Regions from separate parts of the Rahnella selenatireducens genome, predicted to be linked through region 2. Evidence: predicted binding sites of a transcription regulator. Region 2 holds the regulator's gene; the other holds the start of a gene.
What was found. Region 2 encodes CRP, which controls carbon source genes, mostly activating them, when cyclic AMP is high. Its sites were predicted from a motif close to ATGTGANNNNNNTCACAT; they were not measured.

Region 1: cdd (cytidine deaminase) is a predicted target of CRP. The motif match lies at 1,636-1,653, and genes of this name have one in related genera.

Annotation. Positions count from the first base shown of each region.
Region 1 covers NZ_JBKEZJ010000003.1:398,665-403,736, reverse strand. Annotated here, with positions in the region: gene artM (arginine ABC transporter permease ArtM) at 1-581, shown strand, start outside; gene ACLBVC_RS07530 (arginine ABC transporter substrate-binding protein) at 804-1,538, shown strand; gene cdd (cytidine deaminase) at 1,714-2,598, shown strand; gene ACLBVC_RS07520 (NAD-dependent malic enzyme) at 2,757-4,454, shown strand; gene sanA (outer membrane permeability protein SanA) at 4,686-5,072, shown strand, end outside.
Region 2 covers NZ_JBKEZJ010000006.1:325,717-330,788, forward strand. Annotated here, with positions in the region: gene ACLBVC_RS12885 (YccS/YhfK family putative transporter) at 510-2,585, opposite strand; gene crp (cAMP-activated global transcriptional regulator CRP) at 2,647-3,279, opposite strand; gene ACLBVC_RS12895 (OsmC family protein) at 3,642-4,049, shown strand; gene ACLBVC_RS12900 (LysR substrate-binding domain-containing protein) at 4,051-4,962, opposite strand.

The DNA.
Region 1 (5,072 bases), on a different contig from region 2:
CGATGATTTTCACCGTGATCCTGACGCTGAAAGTGCCCGTGGTCAGCCAAATCGTTAAAGGTTACATCACGCTGTTTACCGGTACGCCGCTGCTGGTGCAAATCTTCCTGATTTATTACGGCCCCGGTCAGTTTCCTTCTATTCGCGAAATCCCGTGGTTGTGGGAAGTGCTGTCACAGCCGTGGCTGTGTGCGATGTTTGCACTGGCGCTGAACAGTGCCGCTTATACCACGCAACTGTTTACCGGTGCGGTACGTGCAATCCCATCCGGCCAGTGGCAGTCCTGCGAAGCGCTGGGCATGTCGAAACCGCAGACCCTGCGAATTCTGCTGCCGTATGCGTTTAAGCGCGCACTGTCGTCCTACTCCAACGAAGTGGTGCTGGTCTTCAAAAGTACCTCTCTGGCGTACACCATTACGCTGATGGACGTTATGGGGCACAGCCAGTTGATGTATGGCCGCACCTACGACGTGATGGTATTTGGCGCCGCCGGTCTGGTTTATCTGTGTGTAAACGGGTTACTGACCCTGATGATGCGCCTGATAGAGCGCCGTGCGCTGGCGTTTGAACGCCGAAATTAATGAACACCGGACGGTGAAGGGACGAGAAATCGTCCCTTTTTTATGCCTGCAAAATAGCTCGCCAATCTTCATTTAATTTTTTAATCAAATTTATTGCATACAAATTCATTTAATGGCAATTTAAACGCAGGTTTCACTTCCTGCCAGTTACCCGATTACATTAATAAAATCAGTAAACTGAACCATGAAGGGAATGTCATTTTTTGAACAGGAATGTATTGCATGAAAAAGCTGATTCTCGCTGCCGTTTTATCTGCCACCGCTTTCGCCGCTACCGCTGCTGAGACCATTCGTTTCGGGACTTCCGCAACCTATCCACCGTTCGAATCCATGGACGCTAACAACCAGATCGTCGGGTTTGATATGGATCTGGCGAAGGCCGTTTGTCAGCAAATGCAGGAAACCTGCACGTTTACCAACCAACCGTTTGACGGGCTGATCCCGGCGCTGAAATTCCGTCGTTTTGACGTCATCATTTCCGGTATGGACATCACAGAAGAGCGCAGCAAGCAGGTCACTTTTACCCAGCCTTACTACGCCAATACCGCCATGATTATCGGGCCGAAGGGTAAATTCTCTTCTATAGCCGATCTGAAAGGTAAACGTGTCGGCCTGGAAAACGGCACCACGCACCAGAAATACCTGATGGAAAAACACCCTGAAATCACCACCGTCGGTTATGACAGCTATCAAAATGCGATTCTGGATCTGAAAAGTGGTCGTCTGGATGGGCTGCTCGGCGATACTGCCGTGCTGAATGGCTGGCTGAAATCCAACCCAAATCTGGGTGAAGTGGGCGAACTGATTAAAGATCCGCATTACTTTGGTACTGGCGTGGGAATGGCCGTGCGTCCGGAGAATAAAGAATTACTGGCGAAACTGAATGCGGCGCTCGATGGTATTAAAGCTAACGGCGAATTCAAAAAGATTAACGACAAGTGGTTCCCGGCACACTGATTCCCCTTCATCATTCAGGCAGAAAGCCGCCTTTCATGGCGGTTTTCTGCGTGACATCTCTCAAAACTGCAACTCCACTTCTTCTGTTTCATCAAAAAAGTGACATCTGTCACACTTAGTTCACGTAATGACTTCTACACTGTTCAACCGTAATCACAGTCGAGATCGAATGTTTATGCACGCACGTTTTCACACCGCCTTTGCGGCACTCCCTGAAAATTTATCCTCCGCGCTTGAGCCGTTTCTGCGACATGATGACTTCCCGGCAATGTTCACGGCCACCGAGGTTGCGCAGATAAAACAGGCAACCGGTCTGGACGACGACGCGCTGGCATTCGCCCTGTTACCGCTGGCAGCAGCCTGCTCTGTGACGCCGATTTCCCATTTCAACGTGGGCGCAATTGCCCGCGGAACCTCCGGTAATCTGTATTTCGGTGCCAACATGGAATTTGCCGGTGCACCCATGCAGCAAACCGTTCACGCCGAACAATCTGCGGTCACACATGCCTGGCTGCGTGGCGAAACGCGTCTGGCCTCAATCACCGTCAATTACACGCCTTGCGGCCATTGCCGCCAGTTTATGAATGAACTGACCAGCGGCACAGCGCTGGATATCCATCTGCCGGATCGTGAGGTCGCGACGCTCGGCGATTATCTGCCGCATTCCTTCGGGCCGAAGGATCTGGATATCACCACACTGCTGATGGATAAAGTCGATCACGGTTACACGCTGAAAAACCCTGACGCGCTGGCAGCGCATGCGCTGGATGCCTGCAACCAAAGCCATGCGCCGTACAGCAAATCGCACAGCGGGGTGGCGCTGGAGACGCATAACGGCAAAGAGTTTGCCGGGCGCTACGCGGAAAATGCCGCTTTCAACCCGAGCCTGCCTCCGTTACAGGCGGCATTGATTCTGCTGAACCTTTCCGGCGAAGACTGCCTGAAAGTGCGTCGCGCCGTGCTGGTTGAACAGGAAGGCGCGCTGATCACCCAAAATGACGCCACCCGCGCCACGCTGAAAGCCATCGGCTGCGAGGATGTCACCACGCTGACCTGCTAAGTCTGCCGGGTTTCGTGATCTACCTAACACTAATGACTACGTTCCTGTAGTCATTAGTTACATAACATTCTCTGATTTGAATTCTCCGTTTCCTCTCTGTTACCCTTCCGTCTCTAAACTATAAAAATTAACATTCTGAGCCCCGGAAGAGTAAAACGATGGAACTTGAATACGAAAGCAAACGTCCCCTGTACATCCCTCACGCTGGCCCTATCCTGTTAGAATTTCCGTTACTGAATAAAGGCAGTGCGTTTACCGAAGAAGAACGCAGCAATTTTAACCTCCACGGCCTGCTGCCTGAAGCCGTCGAAACAATAGAAGAACAGGCCGACCGCGCCTACCGTCAGTTCCAGAATTTCAAAACTGACATCGATAAACACATCTATCTGCGTAACATTCAGGACACCAACGAGACGCTGTTTTACCGTCTCCTGGACAGCCATCTCAGCGAAATGATGCCAGTGATTTATACCCCGACCGTCGGCGAAGCCTGCGAACATTTCTCTGATATCTACCGCCGCGCCCGCGGCCTGTTTATCTCCTACCCTAACCGCGCGCACATCGACGACATGCTGCAAAACGCCACCAAACAACACGTCAAAGTGGTGGTGGTGACGGACGGCGAGCGCATTCTGGGTCTGGGCGACCAGGGCATCGGCGGCATGGGCATTCCTATCGGAAAATTGTCCTTATATACCGCATGTGGCGGCATCAGCCCGGCCTATACCCTGCCGGTCGTACTCGATGCAGGCACCAACAACCCGCAACTGCTCAACGATCCGCTGTACATGGGCTGGCGTCATCCGCGTATCACTGGCGAGGAGTACGAGGCGTTTGTCGATCAGTTCATTCAGGCGGTAAAAATCCGCTGGCCGAACGTACTGTTGCAGTTCGAGGACTTCGCGCAGAAGAACGCCATGCCGATCCTCGAACGTTACCGCGACGAACTGTGCTGCTTTAACGATGATATTCAGGGCACCGCTTCCGTGGCACTGGGCAGCCTGATTGCCGCCAGCAAAGCCGCCGGTGGCAAACTGAGCGACCAGACGGTCGCCTTCCTCGGCGCTGGTTCTGCCGGTTGTGGTATCGCAGAACAAATTATCGCGCAGATGAAATCCGAAGGCCTGAGCGATGAAGAAGCCCGCGCGAAAGTCTTTATGGTGGATCGCTTCGGTCTGCTGACGGATAAACTGCCGAATTTACTCGATTTCCAGAGCCGTCTGGTGCAGAAAAGCAGCGCGCTGACCGGCTGGGGCATGAGCAGCGACAGCATTTCCCTGCTTGATGTGGTGCGTAACGCCAAACCGACGGTGCTGATCGGCGTTTCCGGCCAGCCGGGGCTGTTCACGGAAGAAATCATCCGTGAAATGCATAAACACTGTGCCCGTCCGGTCGTCATGCCGCTGAGTAACCCGACATCGCGCGTGGAAGCGACACCAGCCGATATCCTGAACTGGACGGACGGCGCGGCACTCGTCGCCACCGGCAGCCCTTTTGCGCCGGTAAGCCATAAAGGCACGCTGTACCCTATTGCGCAGTGCAACAACTCCTTTATCTTCCCGGGTATCGGGCTGGGTGTGATTGCGTCCGGGGCAACCCGTGTCACCGACGGCATGCTGATGGCCGCCAGCCGGACACTGGCAGAATGCTCACCGCTGGCGACGGAAGGCAAAGGTTCGCTGCTGCCGGATGTGAATGACATTCAGGGCGTCTCGAAATGCATCGCGATGGAAGTGGGTAAAGCAGCGCAGTTGCAGGGCGTGGCGATGGTGACGTCTGAAGATTCGCTGTCCAAAGCAATTGAGCACAACTTCTGGGCACCGCAGTACCGTTCCTACAAACGCACATCATTCTGATCCCGCATTATCCGTAAGAATCAGACTGACCATGATCCAGACCAATGCCCGCGCATTGGTCTTTTCTTTTCACTTAAATTGCAGCCCTTCGCGCAAATCAGACAGTAATTCACTGAAAAGTGCTGAAAAAACCCGCGATGCCGGTGGATACAGAGTGCAACGTATTGCGTCCCCTAAACAGGTAAAGTAGCCTTGGATCCGATTTCAATTCGATCATAAACAGGGATATCTATGATTAAGCGACTTATAGCTGGCGTTACCGGCATCGTTATTCTGATGCTGGCGGTCGCTATCGGGCTTGATCAGTGGATCAGTCTGCGCACTCAGCCATACATTTATGATGAAGTGCAGACCCTGCCTCACCGTCAGGTTGGCGTCGTGCTGGGCACTTCTAAGTATTACCGCACCGGCGTGATCAACCAGTATTACCTGTACCGCATTCAGGGCGCGATTAACGCGTACAACAGCGGTAAAGTGAAATACCTGCTGCTGAGCGGCGACAATGCACAGCAAAGCTACAACGAACCGAGCACCATGCGCCGCGACCTTATCGCCGCCGGTATTCCTGCCAGCGACATCGTGCTCGATTACGCCGGTTTCCGTACGCTGGATTCCATC
Region 2 (5,072 bases):
ACTGCCGCTGGGTCGATGGCCGTGTTCTGGCGCTCCCACGTGTGGCGCAAATCCAGGCACTTCGTGCTGCCTTCACTCGGTCTTCGAGCCTCGGGTCTCGAAGCCGCTCCGTTCAGCTGGATTTTGAGCGCGCCATCTCACCTTTTGAAAAACAGCACGAAATACTCTCTTGAATTACATAGCCTTTGGCCGCTTTCAGAAAGCTTGCCTAGCGAGTGTTTCGAGACTCAAGGCTCGAAACCGAGTTAGGGAACCGCGCAGCGGCAAGATTTCGCGGCAATAGCGATTGTTCCTGAAACATAGCCAGCGAGCGGAGCGCGCAGTGAAAAAAGCGTGGGAGATCAAAGAGGGAGGCGCTTTCCTCCCTCTTTGGCGGTTTCGGCACAGCGCGTTAAGCGATCACCATACGTGAGAAACCGAAATCTTCTCGATCCAGCCCTTACTGCAAGCGAAAACCCCAAACACTGCCAGTCGGCTTTAAAGGGGGATATCAAAGGGGATCTCCCCTTTTACGCCCGCCGCGTCAGCCAGATCCCATGGTGTGGCCTCTGCTTCCACGCCAGTGACGAAATGGTATGCATCACACTCAGATGCGAAATTACCCTCCGCAGGTGGCGCTCCATTTCGGTCAGCGGCATATCCGGGTGCAGCTCCGGCGCATTAAATAAGGTGTTCTCACTGCCTGGCCCGTCGTAAAGCAACCGCTGCTGACAGCTTTGCAGCGCGATTTCGCAGGTCTGCAAATACTCCGTCGCCAGCTTTTCCGGCAGCATGTAATGCTCACGGGCGAGAATGGTCATCGCGTTGATGTGCTCAACGACAAACTGACTGTGCGTGACCCACAAACGCATATCCGCCAGATAATGCGAGTTAAAACCGGGTTCCTGCATCGCCTGGCTCAGCGAGGTGAACAGCTTGTTATGCGCCTGATTGACCTGCATTCGGGTGTACGCAAGTTTCGAGGCGTCAGGGTTTTCCTGCAGAATCAGCCGGATGGCATCCTGATAGGTTTCCAGCGCCTGATGGGCGTTCTGGCGCATCAGGCCACTTTGCCATTGCGGCCACAGCCAGATGGTACCGCCGAAGGCCAGCGCACAACCAATCAATGTGTCGATGAGTCGCGGCACCAGAAAATGGATGCCGTTCATTGCCAGCAACTGCAGTGTATAAACGGCGGTGACCGTCATGCCGACCATCGCCAGCCCGTAGTTTTTGCGCAGTACCGTGTAGGAGATCAATGTCACCACCAGCATACAAATCAGCGTGATGCCTTCCGGCATCTCCAGTTTCAGCAATCCGGCGGCAATCAGCAGACCGGCCAGCGTGCCGAGCGCACGGTGCTGGATACGCACACGCGTGGCGTTATAACCGTTCTGGCTGACCAGCATGATCGTCAGCAAAATCCAGTAGGGTTTTGGCAGATTGAAGAACAACCCAAGGCTGCTGCCGATCGCCAGAATCAGACCCAGACGTGCGGCATTGCGCAGGGCCGAGGATTTAAAAGACAGGTAGCTTTTCACCGCAGGCCAGAAAGGCAGGCGCGGCTGGGAGTTCATCAGATCGCGGCGATACAGCGGGCGCTGCGTCCGCAGCAGTCGTGCGATACGGCTGAAATGGTAATAACAGAACTGGCCGACCGGATTCTGCGGGTTCTGCGCCGCAATTTTTTCCAGCGCCGCCAGTTCATTCGCCATGGTGAAACGCTCGGAGAATCGGTGATAAAGAATATCGTCCGCAATCACGCGCAGACGAGCGGAAATTACCTGCGCATTCCGGCGGATCACCGCTTCTGCGTGGCTTTCTTCCACCAGTTTCTGCACTTCTTCCGGCTGATGCAGGCTGACCGTGATGTGTTCCTGCAAATCGAGTGCAACCTGAAAACGCTGGAACAGCCGCTTGTGGTTATTGTGGTGTTCATGATGCGGCAACATATGCAGCTGCTGATAGAGCAACGCAATCAGATCGATGACCTGCTGCTGGCGCTTGAGCAACGGGGGAAGGGCTGTTTCGGGGTCGATATGTTGCGTCAGCAGGCTGTATTTGGCCTCGAAATAATCCGCCAGCTGCAAATACAGCTGGCTGAGCGTTTCGCGCATAGGTTGTTCTTCGGAAATACGGAACCATGCCCAGTTAAACAGCCCGTACCAGGCGGTTCCGGCAGCAAACAGCGCCGGTGCCTGCCACATCGGCCTCACGCCGACCATACTCAGTGTGAAGATGGTGGCCACCAGCGCGCCCGGCAACAGGCGTGCGTGCAGCGGGCTGATTTCGCCGGTGACGCCGAGCAGTAAAGCCAGCGTTAACATGATGAGCGGCAGGGGAATGTGCCAGTTTTCGAGCATCACCTGCAAAAGGATACTGCTGACGGCAAACAGCGAACCGCCGACGATCAGGCGTTTAAAAAAGCGTTTGTGCGGGGTATCGAGACCGGCGACGTTGCAACAGGCCGGGCACAGCGAGAACAGCAGACCCATTTGCAGATTGCCAAACAGCCAGCAAATACCGACAGGCAGGCACAACACCAGCGTCTGGCGCAGCGCGTAGTTAACTTCGGGATGATAGAACAGTCTTCGCCATAGCGTCATGGGTAAAGCTTAGCCCATAAAAAAGGCGCGACAGTCAACTGTCGCGCCAATTTCTGAGGGATTAACGTGTACCGTAAACGACAATCGTTTTACCGTGTGCGGAGATCAGGCTCTGATCTTCCAGCATTTTGAGAATACGTCCGACTGTTTCACGTGAACAACCGACGATTTGGCCGATTTCCTGACGGGTGATCTTGATTTGCATCCCGTCCGGATGGGTCATTGCATCAGGCTGTTTGGCCAGATTAAGCAAAGTTTGCGCGATACGGCCTGTTACGTCGAGGAAGGCAAGGTTGCCGACTTTCTCTGACGTCACTTGCAGACGGTTTGCCATCTGCGCGGAAAGACGCATCAGAATATCCGGGTTTACCTGAATCAGCTGGCGGAATTTTTTATAAGAAATTTCAGCCACTTCGCAGGCAGTTTTAGCACGAACCCAAGCACTGCGTTCCTGCCCTTCTTCGAAGAGTCCCAGCTCGCCGATGAAGTCACCTTGGTTAAGGTATGACAGTATCATTTCTTTGCCTTCTTCATCTTTAATCAGGACGGCAACCGACCCTTTCACGATGTAGTACAGCGTTTCGGCTTTTTCACCCTGGTGAATCAGCGTACTTTTAGAAGGATACTTATGTATATGACAGTGAGACAGGAACCATTCGAGAGTCGGGTCTGTTTGTGGCTTGCCGAGAACCATTTGCTATTATCCTCTGTTGTTATCGCTGCCCAAAATCACAGGGCTCAGAGTTCCCTGTACGGCACTTACTTTAAAAAGCGCCCTTTCAGCATATAACTCCCCAGAAATGCTGCAAGCGGATGTCGGAGTGAAACAGCCTGATTATTGCTGTTAACACCGTGGGTTCTGTTCTTAAACCGCAAAAACCGTCACCGCAATTTACTGGAAAGTATGTTTCGGCTTTGTTTGTAACACAGGTTTGCAATGCTGTCTTCTGTTGTCTCGCTTCAGCATGATGGCGATCGGGTTACGTTGCCAGTTTTTGGGTGAAAGGGTAGTCTGAGGGGAAAATTTGACGAATTTATCCACCGGGAGAAGAGCACATGCACGCACGCGTAAAATGGGTAGAAGGGCTGACGTTTTTAGGTGAGTCAGCGTCGGGCCATCAGATCACAATGGATGGTAATGCGGGCGACAAAGCCCCAAGCCCGATGGAAATGTTGCTGATGTCAGCGGGTGGTTGCAGCGCGATTGATGTGGTGTCTATTTTGCAAAAAGGCCGCAACGACGTGCGTGACTGCGAAGTGAAACTGACGTCTCAGCGCCGTGAAGAAGCGCCGCGTCTGTTCACGCACATCAACCTGCATTTTATCGTCACCGGTAAAGACCTGACGGATAAAATTGTGGAACGCGCGGTCAGCCTTTCTGCGGAAAAATATTGCTCTGTTTCCCTGATGCTGGGCAAAGCCGCGACGATCACCCACAGTTTTGAAGTAGTGAACGCCGAATAAGTCACCACCAGCGATACGACTGGCACTGACTTCGCAGTAAATCCAGAAATCGCCGCGCGGCAAAAGTCAGCGGCGATTTCTGCGAATAAAGCACGCAATATTCCGCCTCTGGCAGCGTATCGATATTGAGCAGGCAAAGCCTGTCCTGCAAGCCGAACGGCGCGCGCATCGCCTTCGCCACAATCGTCAGATAATCCGACTGCAATACCATATTCAGCCCGCACACCACCGAATCCGTTCTTACCGGCGTTTCACCTGCTGGCGCGCTAAAGCCGTTCATTGAAAGCTGAATCTGCTGGTAATAACCCATATCCGTTTCCGGCAACACCCAGCGCGCGCCCTGCAATTCTTCGAGCGTGGTGGCACCTGCCAGCGGATGCCCTTGCCGCGCAATCACGCCAAACGGCGCGCTAAACAGCGGCTCACGCACCAAATCTTCCAGCGGAAAACCCGGCCCGGCGGTTCCGACGGCAAAATCGAGTTTCCCTTCACGCAGCGCCGGTAACAGCGTCGAAAGCTGGCCTTCTTTAATCAGCAGTTTGGACTGGGGAAACTGCGTTTTGAACGCTTCATTGAGAGCCGGAAACACTGTCAGCGCCAGCAGTGATGAAAACCCGATAGCCACCGAACCCTGCGAATACTGATTAATCTGCTGGATCTCATCCGCCGCGCGTTCAAGTTCTTCGAGAATAAACTGCATGCGCTGCGCAAAGGCGCGGCCGGTTTCCGTCAGCGCCATGCCCTGATTGCCGCGCACGATAAGCTGAGTTTCAAGCGTTTGTTCCAGTTCCCGCAAGGTTCTGCTGACCGCCGGCTGGGACTGATTCATCGCCCGCGCTGCGCCGCGAATACTTCCGCTGCGGATAACCTGCTGGAAAACCTTGAGTTGCTGCAATTTCGGTAAATAACGCATGTTGCCTCGCTTGAAAACTCTATCAGTAAAAAGCATCGCCCGCCCAAAAATTGCATCTTATGGCAAACCTGTAAAGCTGATAGCTTCAGATTTGTAATAAATAATACGTT